3 regions of the Bacillus sp. ABA4_010 genome follow, and region 2 is predicted to be linked to each of the others. Evidence: riboswitches for the same ligand, from Rfam matches in the RefSeq annotation. Region 2 holds a riboswitch; each other region holds the start of a gene.
What was found. A riboswitch is a leader RNA that binds a small molecule or an ion and turns the genes downstream of it on or off. The one in region 2 is predicted to bind thiamine pyrophosphate.
Positions count from the first base shown of each region.

Region 1: another riboswitch for thiamine pyrophosphate. It lies ahead of ACXAEO_RS13205 (acetylornithine deacetylase); the one in region 2 lies ahead of tenI (thiazole tautomerase TenI).
Region 3: another riboswitch for thiamine pyrophosphate. It lies ahead of thiC (phosphomethylpyrimidine synthase ThiC); the one in region 2 lies ahead of tenI (thiazole tautomerase TenI).

Region 1 covers NZ_JBSWUN010000003.1:2,419,485-2,423,028, forward strand. Annotated here, with positions in the region: gene tenA (thiaminase II) at 1-179, opposite strand, end outside; gene ACXAEO_RS13205 (acetylornithine deacetylase) at 235-1,512, opposite strand; TPP riboswitch at 1,623-1,727, opposite strand; gene ACXAEO_RS13210 (YuzC family spore coat inner layer protein) at 2,018-2,455, shown strand; gene ACXAEO_RS13215 (bile acid:sodium symporter family protein) at 2,515-3,480, opposite strand.
Region 2 covers NZ_JBSWUN010000003.1:3,490,384-3,493,927, forward strand. Annotated here, with positions in the region: gene thiO (glycine oxidase ThiO) at 1-909, opposite strand, end outside; gene tenI (thiazole tautomerase TenI) at 906-1,529, opposite strand; TPP riboswitch at 1,613-1,714, opposite strand; gene ACXAEO_RS18445 (YbjQ family protein) at 1,791-2,105, opposite strand; gene ACXAEO_RS18450 (hypothetical protein) at 2,086-2,325, opposite strand; gene modA (molybdate ABC transporter substrate-binding protein) at 2,477-3,244, opposite strand; gene ACXAEO_RS18460 (ArsR/SmtB family transcription factor) at 3,435-3,544, shown strand, end outside.
Region 3 covers NZ_JBSWUN010000003.1:2,387,228-2,390,771, reverse strand. Annotated here, with positions in the region: gene ACXAEO_RS13065 (MATE family efflux transporter) at 1-784, opposite strand, end outside; TPP riboswitch at 986-1,100, shown strand; gene thiC (phosphomethylpyrimidine synthase ThiC) at 1,221-3,005, shown strand; gene ACXAEO_RS13055 (hypothetical protein) at 3,039-3,209, shown strand; gene ACXAEO_RS13050 (HAD family hydrolase) at 3,506-3,544, shown strand, end outside.

The DNA of each region.
Region 1 (3,544 bases), 1.1 Mb from region 2:
ACTGCACCGATAGCAAATAGCTTCGCGTAATCAATTAAATATAAATAATCTTGAACCATAAAAAAGCGAAATTTCTTTTCATCAAGTGTTCCTGCTCCCATTTCCTGAACAAATGGATGGGCATGATTTTGACGCCAAATTGGCTGTAGTTTTTCCTGTAAACGTTCACTAAATTTCATGACCTTCAAACCCCTTTAATTGTTAGTATCATTTTAAAACTCACATCTTGCTCATCTACTTTGCTTGTGTATGCGTCCATTCGAAAATAAATCGCAGCATCACTTTCGTATAATCCAGTAATTGCTCAATGGATATTTGCTCATTGACGGCATGAGCGTTATGTAAATCACCGGGACCATAAATTGCTGTCGGAATCCCCGCTTCCCCTAACCAGCCTCCATCTGTCACAGTCGGTGAAACATCCATCACAGCAGGCTGGTCCAGCACCTCTTCATGTGACTTTGCTAGCAAGCGAACACCTAGATGATTTGGGTCGACTTCCAACGCCGGAAAGATTTCGCCCCGATCTTCAATCATCGACGTTCCGCCCCATTCAAATATCGGAGGATTTTCTTTTAGCCAAATGTCAGCCCTTGCGACATGACTGATATGTTCTTCAATCTCTTTGGCCACCTGTTCGTACGACTCGTTCGGATAGTAATGAACGGTGATCCATAGTCGGCACTCATCCGCAATAAATGCAGCATGCCGGCCCCCTTCAATAACCGCAGGATTAATAGTATTTGTTCCTGGAAGAAAGCCCGGATAGCTTTTCGTCACTGCCCAATGACGCTCAAGCTCCTGTAAGCCTTCTATTACTTTCATCATTTTTTCGATGGCACTTGCCCCGAATAAATTTCCGCCAGCGTGGATCATACTTCTTCTTGTCGCATCATGGAATGTTTGGCGACTTTTGACTGTAATCCACCCCGTAATGACACCGCCTTGCCCTTGAATATGTAAATCACTCGTATCGACGACTACCGCAAAATCGGCGGTATAACCCCTTTTACAACATTGAAGAGTTCCTGCTTCTCCTACCTCTTCGCCAATAACGGATTGAAAAATCAAGTCCCCTGGAAACTCAATGCCTGCCTCGCGAAGAAGCTGAATCGCAAACAATGCTCCAGCAAGGCCACCTTTCATATCTGCTGCACCGCGTCCAATCACTGCCCCATTCTTTACAATGGGAATGAAAGGGTCCGCTTCCCATTCTTCCTCTTCACTCACTTCTGCAACATCGATATGGCCATTCACAATTAAACTTTTATAATTCTCTGGCTTCACTCCCTTTAATACACCTACTACATTCGGGTCGTTTCGATAAACATCCCATTGATCAATCTCGAAACCAAGCTTACTCAAAAAAGAAGCAACATATGATTGGGCCTCTGCCGTATTACGGGCTGGCGGAGCAGGTGTTTGAAACGAAATGAGTGTTTTCAACAAATCAATGAGCTCTTCTTGACGCTCCTCCACTTGATCAATTAATGGTTGCAAGATGTTCTCCATGTTCATCCCTCCTTTTGAACAAATAAAAAACCGCTTCTATTTGAGAAAGAAGCGGTTGTAAACGTAGATTATTCCATTTATCCACCCATGACACGATGATGGCGATACAACGGATTACAACACCGCTTCCCTACGCTAGTATTACCTAGTTCAGGTGGTAAGGGTTAAGGCATATTCGCCTCTCTCAGCTTTTCTAAGCACCCCTAGTGGTGATTACTATTTAATTAGGTGAATGTGTGTACCATTACATAAAAACAGACTGTTTACCAAAATCTCTGTATTAATGTATTTGGTAGATTTATTTTGTTACGGTTATTTGAAAAGAGGGAATTTTCTCCTTTTCAGACAACCTCTTCATTATTTTTAACACATTTAATTGGGATGTTCAATAAAAATATTTTTCTTTACGTGTTTACCCTTCCCATCTACATACGAACTCTGCACAGCGCCAAGCTTTTTTCCGTATAGTGTAAAGAACTTTATCAAGGGAAGGAGCAAGTCTACGATGTTTATGAATCCGTATATATATGTATATCCTCATGGGGCCTCCTGGCTATATTATGAGCCGGTGTCTATTCATCAACCAGTCCGCGTATATTCACCTGTTCATCCTTTATCTTACACGACTATGTCCATAGATGTGAGACCTTATCCAGATGTAGATCCGACTTTATTTAACCAATCTGCCATCGCCATGCAAACGCTCATGAAAGATGCAAGTATTTTGCTAAACAAGTTGGCCGAATCAAAAGAGTTTGACTCCAAGATTATGAAGGCCGCACAGCAATCCAATTCAAAAGCAGTCGATGAATTGATTAAATCAACTGGTATTCAATCTACGGTGAACACATCCTTTAATCCTGACGGCATCCAACTAAAACTATCTTCTAAAGCGGGCGGAACCGAATGCTGTCATCTAACCATCACACTTCGATGGATGTAAGGTGCTTGAACCACTATTCTCTTCATACGAACAATATGTCTACTATTGGAAACTTTCCGCTATACATCAACAGACTGAGCGGCAGGTCTGTCGTAAGCACGATGCAGCATATGCCCATAAAAAGAAGCCAGCAGTTGCTGGAACAGAATACCAAGGACTACAGGAACCGCAACCGGCGGAGGAAAATAGGCAACGGCGACGACAGCACCGGCACTAATATTCCTCATCCCACCTGTAAAGGTTAAAGTAATAATTTCATCTGTCTCACGTTTTAGCCACTTGCTAATGAGCCATGAAAACAAATAGCCGGAAGATGAAATAAATAACACAACAATAGCGATTGAAACGAGCTTTTGATCCACTTCTCTTAAATAGGGAGCTACCACAGAGCTGTTAAGCATCACAACAGCTGCCAAACCGACTTTTGACAGCGGAGAAAGCCATATCCCTGCCGTGCTTTTAACTTTTCCTGATGTCATCTGATTCAACATCATCCCCACTAAAGAAGGTAAAACAATCATAAACACGAGCCCTCTCATAATGGCCCATATGTCCATTTGTACCGACTCTCCCGCTGCTAATGACAGCGCATATGGGACAATGAACGGAGAAAGAAACGTGTCAATTAAAATGATCGACAACGCCAATGGAATGTTCCCTTTATGAATAGAAACCCATATAAAGCTCGTAATACCTGTTGGAATTACTGCTGCTAAAATTAAGCCGGTCATTGTCAGCTCATCCCCGTTGAATGCTGCATACCCAATCCCCCACGCCCAAATTGGCATTAAGATGTGCAAAACAAGCAACGCCAGCACTACTGGAAACGGGTGGAGCAATACGCGACCCAATGCCTTAAAATTGGAACTTAAACTCCCCGTAAATGTCATAAATGCAAAAATCCATGGCACTAAAAACGCATACGATTCAATCGTGCCAGCAAAAATAACCCCCAAGACGACACTTATCGGCGTGATGAATGGCATGCTTTTTTCGAGAGCCTTGTTTATATTTTGCAATGTCATCTCTTTCTCCCCCTAAACGATTTACTCTATGTACCTTTTAAAAAATGGGGATGTTGTATATTAC
Region 2 (3,544 bases):
TCGCTCAAACAACGTTTCACCTATGCGAGGGACAATTTGCTGAGCTTTTTGCAGTAAATACATCATTCCATTTAACGACACCTCTTTATGAAAAGAGCGAGGAATTTTTGTTGCCCCAATGATGATCCGACCACCTGCTTTCGGAACGAGATAAAATCCTTCATCTAAAAAAATTGTACTCGTGAGCAGTCGCTCTTTCGTCAGCACGGATACACATTCCCCTTTTACCGGGTACACATCACCGTTTGCCATAAACGGCTGCATGAGCTGTTTCGCCCATGCTCCAGTCGTGACGAGTACTTTATCTGCGTGAATCATGCCAGTTGTAGTGGCAACCCCTGTAACTTCTCCATTCCTCTCGACAATGGATTGAACGTGACAATACTCTTGAATGACAGCTCCATAAAAAGAAGCGCCAAGAGCCAAAGCCTCGGTTAATTTAACCGGATTGACTTGCCCATCGTTTGGAATGTACATCGCTCCTTCCAAATACGGCGAAAGTTCTTTCTCTTGCATTATTGCTTCTTTTGATGTCAGCCACGTAACATCCGCATCCCACGTTTGATGATGTTTTACTTTTTCCTTTAGGCGTCTTGCTTCTTCAGGTGAGCGGGCTGGTTTTAATACCCCTTTTTGAATGAGCTCTGCATCAATTCCAGTTTCTTCTCGCAATTCCTGAATCAACTCACCAAACTGCCTACGACTTTGCAGCGCCAATTGAAGCAGAGGTCCTTCTTCATCAATTTCTGCTTGTGCCCCTAAAATGCCGGCAGCGGCGCTGGATGCTTCGCTTCCAACCTTGTTTCGCTCCAACACCACTACCTTTACATTACTTTTTGCCAGTTGATACGCAATCGAACAGCCAATAATCCCTCCGCCTACAATGGCGACATCATAATGCGAATTCACATCATTCCTCCCCTTTTTTGTAAAGCATTTTGATACCGTTTCGCTTGCTCTTCCGGATGGTTCGCCATAAACACGCCTGACATCACCGCAATCCCATCAGTTCCTACTTGAATCACTTCATGGACATTTTCATGTGTAAGTCCGCCAATCGCTACAACTGGAATTGACACAGCTTCCTTCACTGCTTTCAACGAAGCAAGCCCTCGAGGCAGCTCTTGTTGTTTCGATTGCGATGCATATATATGCCCATAAAACACGTAATCAGCTCCTTGTTGCTGCGCTAATTGCGCTTCCTCTACTGAATGAACCGATTTTCCGACAAGCAAGCTTGGAAAACAGCTTCTCACTCGCTCAAGTGGTAAACTGTGATACGCAAGATGAACCCCCCGTACTCCCATCGCACACGCCACATCGACACGATCATTGACAATAATTTTAGAAAGAGGAACCCCGCTTCGCTGCAGCTCTTCTATGATGTAAACGAGTTCTGCAGCTGTTTTTGTCTTTTCCCGTAAATGAATCGCATCCACATTCGGATGAACGGCAGCAACAGTCTGAATCAATTCATCAATCGGCTGTTTTCCTGTTGATACAGCATGAAACTGTGGCACTTTTTTCATTTTTTGACCTTCCTTTATCACCTAAAACAATATAAAAACCCACTCTGCCAGCAGAGTGGGTTGAATATAACAATTTTATCTCAATCGTTACGTTACCACTTCCCTACGCTGGTATAAGCCAGATCAGGTTCAAAGGGTCCGAATGCGCTCCGTCTCAGTCCGAATGGACTCCCCTAGTGAATTTTCAAATTATTTATTTTTTTTACGCCCTTAGTATAACACACTTGCTATTTTTGGCAAGACCTAAAATGTAAGCGTCTCTTATTCGACATACACAGCCGTGCCGTAAGCCATAATTTCTGACGCATTTTGCATAACATTCGACGTTTCAAGACGTAAAGCAATGACAGCATTGGCTCCTTTTTGCTGGGCATCCTCAACAAGACGTCCGATCGCTTGCTGACGGGCCGTATCCATCATGTCTGTATATTCCTTGATTTCTCCTCCAACAATCGTCTTCAATCCAGCCATTAAATCTCTTCCAATATGCTTGGACTGCACAGTGCTTCCGCGTACAAACCCTTTCAGTTCTTTAATTTCTTTACCTGGTACAAAATCAGTAGTCACGATAATCACGTTCATCATCCTCCTTTTTCTCTTTTCTTCTTTCAACAATCAGTACAGCAAGCAGCAAGCCTAACGCAAGTCCATAAACGACAAAAAAGATAACCGCCTTTTGTCGATCAATAAAAAGCAGCACCATTCCCATTAATTGCCCGACAACCGCTGTGATAAAGAATATATATTTCAGCAACTGCACCGTTAACCTCTTTTCGTTGAATAATGATCGCATCATTAATTATTATACTTCTCCTGCCTTTAAGATATATCCTTCATCTTCTGGCTTTTTCCTATATCGACTCATTCCATTTCCCCATAAAAAATACCAGTTAAACAAACGTTTATTTAACCGGTATACAGCATTCAAATGAATGATTGTTTTCCTACTACAATTTTTTAAATCCATATTTTTGGAAAACTTCAATGGATGTCTGTCCGCTCAAATAGTGATAAAATAACGCCGCTTCCTTTCGATAGGCTGTTTTTTTTACAATACCTAAAGGATAGACAATCGGATCGTGGAATTGGGGATGAGCGGTTTCGACAATGCGTACTTTATCTGACATAAGAGCATCTGTCCGATAAACCATCCCAGCATCTACATTTCCCGTTTCCACATAAGTGAGCACTTGACGAACATCTTTAGCATACACTACTTTTTCCTGCACATCGCCCCAAATCTCCAAGTGTTCGAGTGTTTGCTTCGCATACTTGCCAGCTGGAACAAATTCTGGAGTACCTATTGATAATCGCTCTGCTTTTGTTATTTGTGAGAACGACTGAATTCCACTACTTGAATTTTTCGGCACAATTAAAACAAGCTCATTGCCAACAAGCGTTGTACGATACTGCTCATCCAACAATCCACGTTGCTCGACGTCCGTAAATTTATCCTCAGCTGCCGAGAAGAATACATCAATGGGAGCTCCTTGAACAATTTGCTGCTGCAGCGCACCAGAAGCACCGAAGTTATACACTACATCAATGGAAGGATGTTCCTCTTCAAACAGTTTCTCTATTTCAATCAGCGCCTCTTGAGTACTGGCGGCAGCGGATATTGTTAGCTCAATTCGTTCTTTTCCATCGGTTGTGCATCCTGCCAACGCAGTAATGATGCCGAGCCATAAAACCATTACCTTATGTATCTGTTTCATTTTCCTTTTCTGCCTCATTTCATGATTCATTCTCTTTTATATTATCGATTCTTCCACTTAGAATCTACGTAAATTTAGCGAATGATATCATGAAAACGACCTTATTTCCAACAGCAGAACAGTTGCATTTTTTACTTGTTGTTATATAATGACGTTACATCAATAAAATTTGATACAGGAGCTGTTCAGCATGGGTGAATTTCCATTACAAAATGCTTCATTGCCAGCGACACTTGCCATATACGAAGCCAAATTTAAAGCATTGGCAGATCAAAAACGGCTTCATATTATGCATGTCCT
Region 3 (3,544 bases), 1.1 Mb from region 2:
TTGTTCCTAAGCGAGCGACAAAGATGGTAAAAACAAACATCGCGATGCTTTTTGAAAATTCTTCGATTCCTAACTTAGAGCTTTCAGTAAAGATAAGCTTTGATTCCGTTCGATTCCAAACTGCTTTTGAACGGGTGTTGTATTTTTTATGCAAGGTAACAAAGTAGACAAAAGCCGATCCAAGCATGATAATTGCTTCTCCAATGAAGACGGCCCATGCGGCACCTGCGAGCCCGATTTCAGGAAAGCCAGCATTTCCATAAGTCAAGGCATATGTGAAGAAAATCATGATGGCATTTCCGATAATGGATGTAACCATTGGTGTTTTCGCATCACCAATCCCCCGAAAAAAGCCGTGGAAAACAAAGGTGAAAACAGAAAACGCCATGGCTAAAAAGCGGATTGTTAAATAATCTTCGCCTTGCTTAACAAAGTTCGTTGAAGATTCCATCAAAGATAAAATATCTTTTGAAGCAAATAAGCCTGTTCCAATAATTAATATGCTGGCAACTACACAAAAATAAAGAGCGAGTTGTGTCCGTTCAACCCCTTTTTTCATTTCATGCGATCCAAAATTTTGAGCGACAAGATAATTGACGGTATGACCAATTCCCGAAAACAAGGCCCATACATTGTACATAATGATATTAGACACACCTACAATGGCAATAGCGAGAGCTCCAAGCTGACCGACCATAATAAGGTTAATCGTTCCAGTCGCGGTCATCGCGGCAAAAGAAGCAATGGAAGGAATGGCAAGCTGTAATATTCTTTTCCAGTTCATGTTCGTTCTCCTAATCGTTAAATTCATGATGCAGTAACAATTCCTCATCTATCTTATATGATGGTTACTAATTTTACCATCTGTTTTTTTGCCTATTTCAACGGAGATTAGGTGAATACTTAAGAATGAAAGTGAAAATTTTCCTTTACAAATGATATGAATGTGATTTATAGTGAATTTGTAATTTTCAAAACTTAATTTATTTTGAACTAGGGGTGTCCAATAAGTTGGGCTGAGAGAGAAACGCGCTGAAGTTTCTTAACCCTCAGGACCTGATCTGGTTCATACCAGCGTGGGGAAGTTAGAAGCTACTATAATGATGGATATCATTATATATTTGTGCTAACATCAGCCGGGTCTTTAAACAAGACCCGGCTTTTCATGCTGTTTACGGACTAGATTTCGTCAAATCCATTTAAAAAGGAGAGAGCGAATGATGGTAAACAAACCAATGAACGACATGAATCTTTCTATCATGTCTAGTTTTGCAGGGAGTAAAAAGGTATATGTAGAAGGATCAAGGGTTGATTTGCAAGTTCCGATGCGAGAAATTGCGCTAAGTCCGACAACTGGATCATTTGGGAAAGAGGAAAATCCCCCTTTGCGTGTATATGATACAAGCGGCCCATATACAGATCCAGACTATTCAATCGATATTCGAAAAGGGCTTCGTCCGATGCGCCAAAATTGGGTGTTGGAGCGAGGAGATGTGGAAGAGTATGAAGGCCGTGAAGTCAAGCCAGAAGACAATGGCTACAAAAGCGGCGATCCGCGAGCGAACAATGATATCTTTCAAGGACTGAAACGGCAGCCGCTCCGTGCAAGAAGGGGAAATAATGTCACGCAAATGCACTATGCGAAGAAAGGAATCATTACACCGGAAATGGAGTTTATCGCCATTCGGGAACATGTTTCGCCTGAGTTTGTGCGAACAGAGGTAGCGCGTGGAAGGGCTGTTATTCCGTCTAATATCAATCACCCGGAAAGCGAGCCGATGATTATCGGACGCAACTTTCATGTAAAGATTAATGCGAATATTGGGAATTCTGCTGTTACATCCTCTATTGAAGAAGAAGTGGAAAAGATGACATGGGCAACAAGGTGGGGAGCCGACACGATGATGGACCTCTCGACAGGGAAAAACATCCATACAACCCGTGAATGGATCATTCGAAATTCGCCAGTGCCGGTCGGAACTGTCCCAATTTATCAAGCACTTGAAAAAGTAAATGGAGTGGCAGAAGATTTAACGTGGGAAGTGTTTCGCGATACATTAATTGAACAAGCAGAACAAGGGGTTGATTACTTTACCATTCATGCTGGTGTTCTTCTTCGATATATTCCGTTAACCGCAAAGCGTGTGACAGGAATTGTTTCCCGCGGAGGCTCCATTATGGCCCAATGGTGCCTCGCACATCATAAAGAGAACTTTCTTTACACCCATTTTGAAGAAATTTGTGAAATTATGAAAGCATATGATGTCACGTTTTCATTAGGAGATGGCCTTCGCCCCGGGTCGATTGCGGATGCGAATGATGAAGCCCAGTTTGCTGAATTGGAAACGCTCGGGGAACTCACCAAAATGGCTTGGAAGCATGATGTTCAAGTAATGGTTGAAGGACCTGGTCATGTGCCAATGCATTTGATTAAAGAAAACATGGATAAACAGTTGGAAATTTGCCAAGAAGCTCCATTTTATACGTTAGGCCCGCTGACGACTGATATCGCTCCAGGGTATGACCATATTACGTCGGCAATTGGAGCGGCCATGATTGGCTGGTTTGGAACGGCAATGCTTTGCTATGTGACACCGAAAGAACATTTAGGGTTGCCGAATAAAGAAGATGTTCGAGTAGGGGTTATTACGTATAAAATTGCCGCTCATGCCGCAGATTTGGCAAAAGGTCATCCAGGTGCCCAAAAGCGAGATGATGCCTTGTCAAAAGCGCGGTTCGAATTCCGGTGGCGCGATCAGTTTAATTTATCTCTCGACCCTGAACGGGCGCTTGAATATCATGATGAAACATTACCCGCAGAAGGTGCCAAGACTTCACACTTTTGTTCGATGTGCGGCCCGAAATTTTGCAGTATGAGAATCTCGCAAGATATTCGAGACATGGCGAGGGAAAAAGAGATGAACTTAGAAGAGGTTATTCATGAAGGGATGAAAGAAAAAGCGGATGAATTTAAAAACGCCGGCAGCGAAATTTATCGGGCCTAGTTTTTGGGCGGAAATGAAGAAAGGAGCCGTTCCATGGAAAGAGCCATTCAATTAAAAGCCGAAATTCGAAAGCTTGAAACAAAGCTGGAGCAGCTAAACGAAGAACTCATTATTTTCCAATTAAATTGTGAGCATGAATTTGAACAAAGTCATTACATTCAGCGATGCTTAAAGTGTCAACTAATGGAGAGTTTAAATTGGTGAGGAGTCTGCCTCATAAGAGGGATGCCCCCTTATGAGGCAGACTCAGAAACATAGACTAAGTTATATCAAGAATTTTGGTAAGCATTTCATATTGCATGAAACAGAAGAATAACTGTTTCTGAAACGGTATGGGACTTATTGAGCAGACGCTTTATGTTAGATTGACAGAAAAAATGTATCCAAATTGCAATTTATCGTTCAAATTATATTTACTTACAAGCTAATTCCCTGTAATCTGTTGTTGGAATAGTATCATTTTTAAGAAAACATCAGGAAGTGAAATGAGGGGATTTACAATGATTAAAGCAATTTTCTTTGATTTGGATGATACGCTG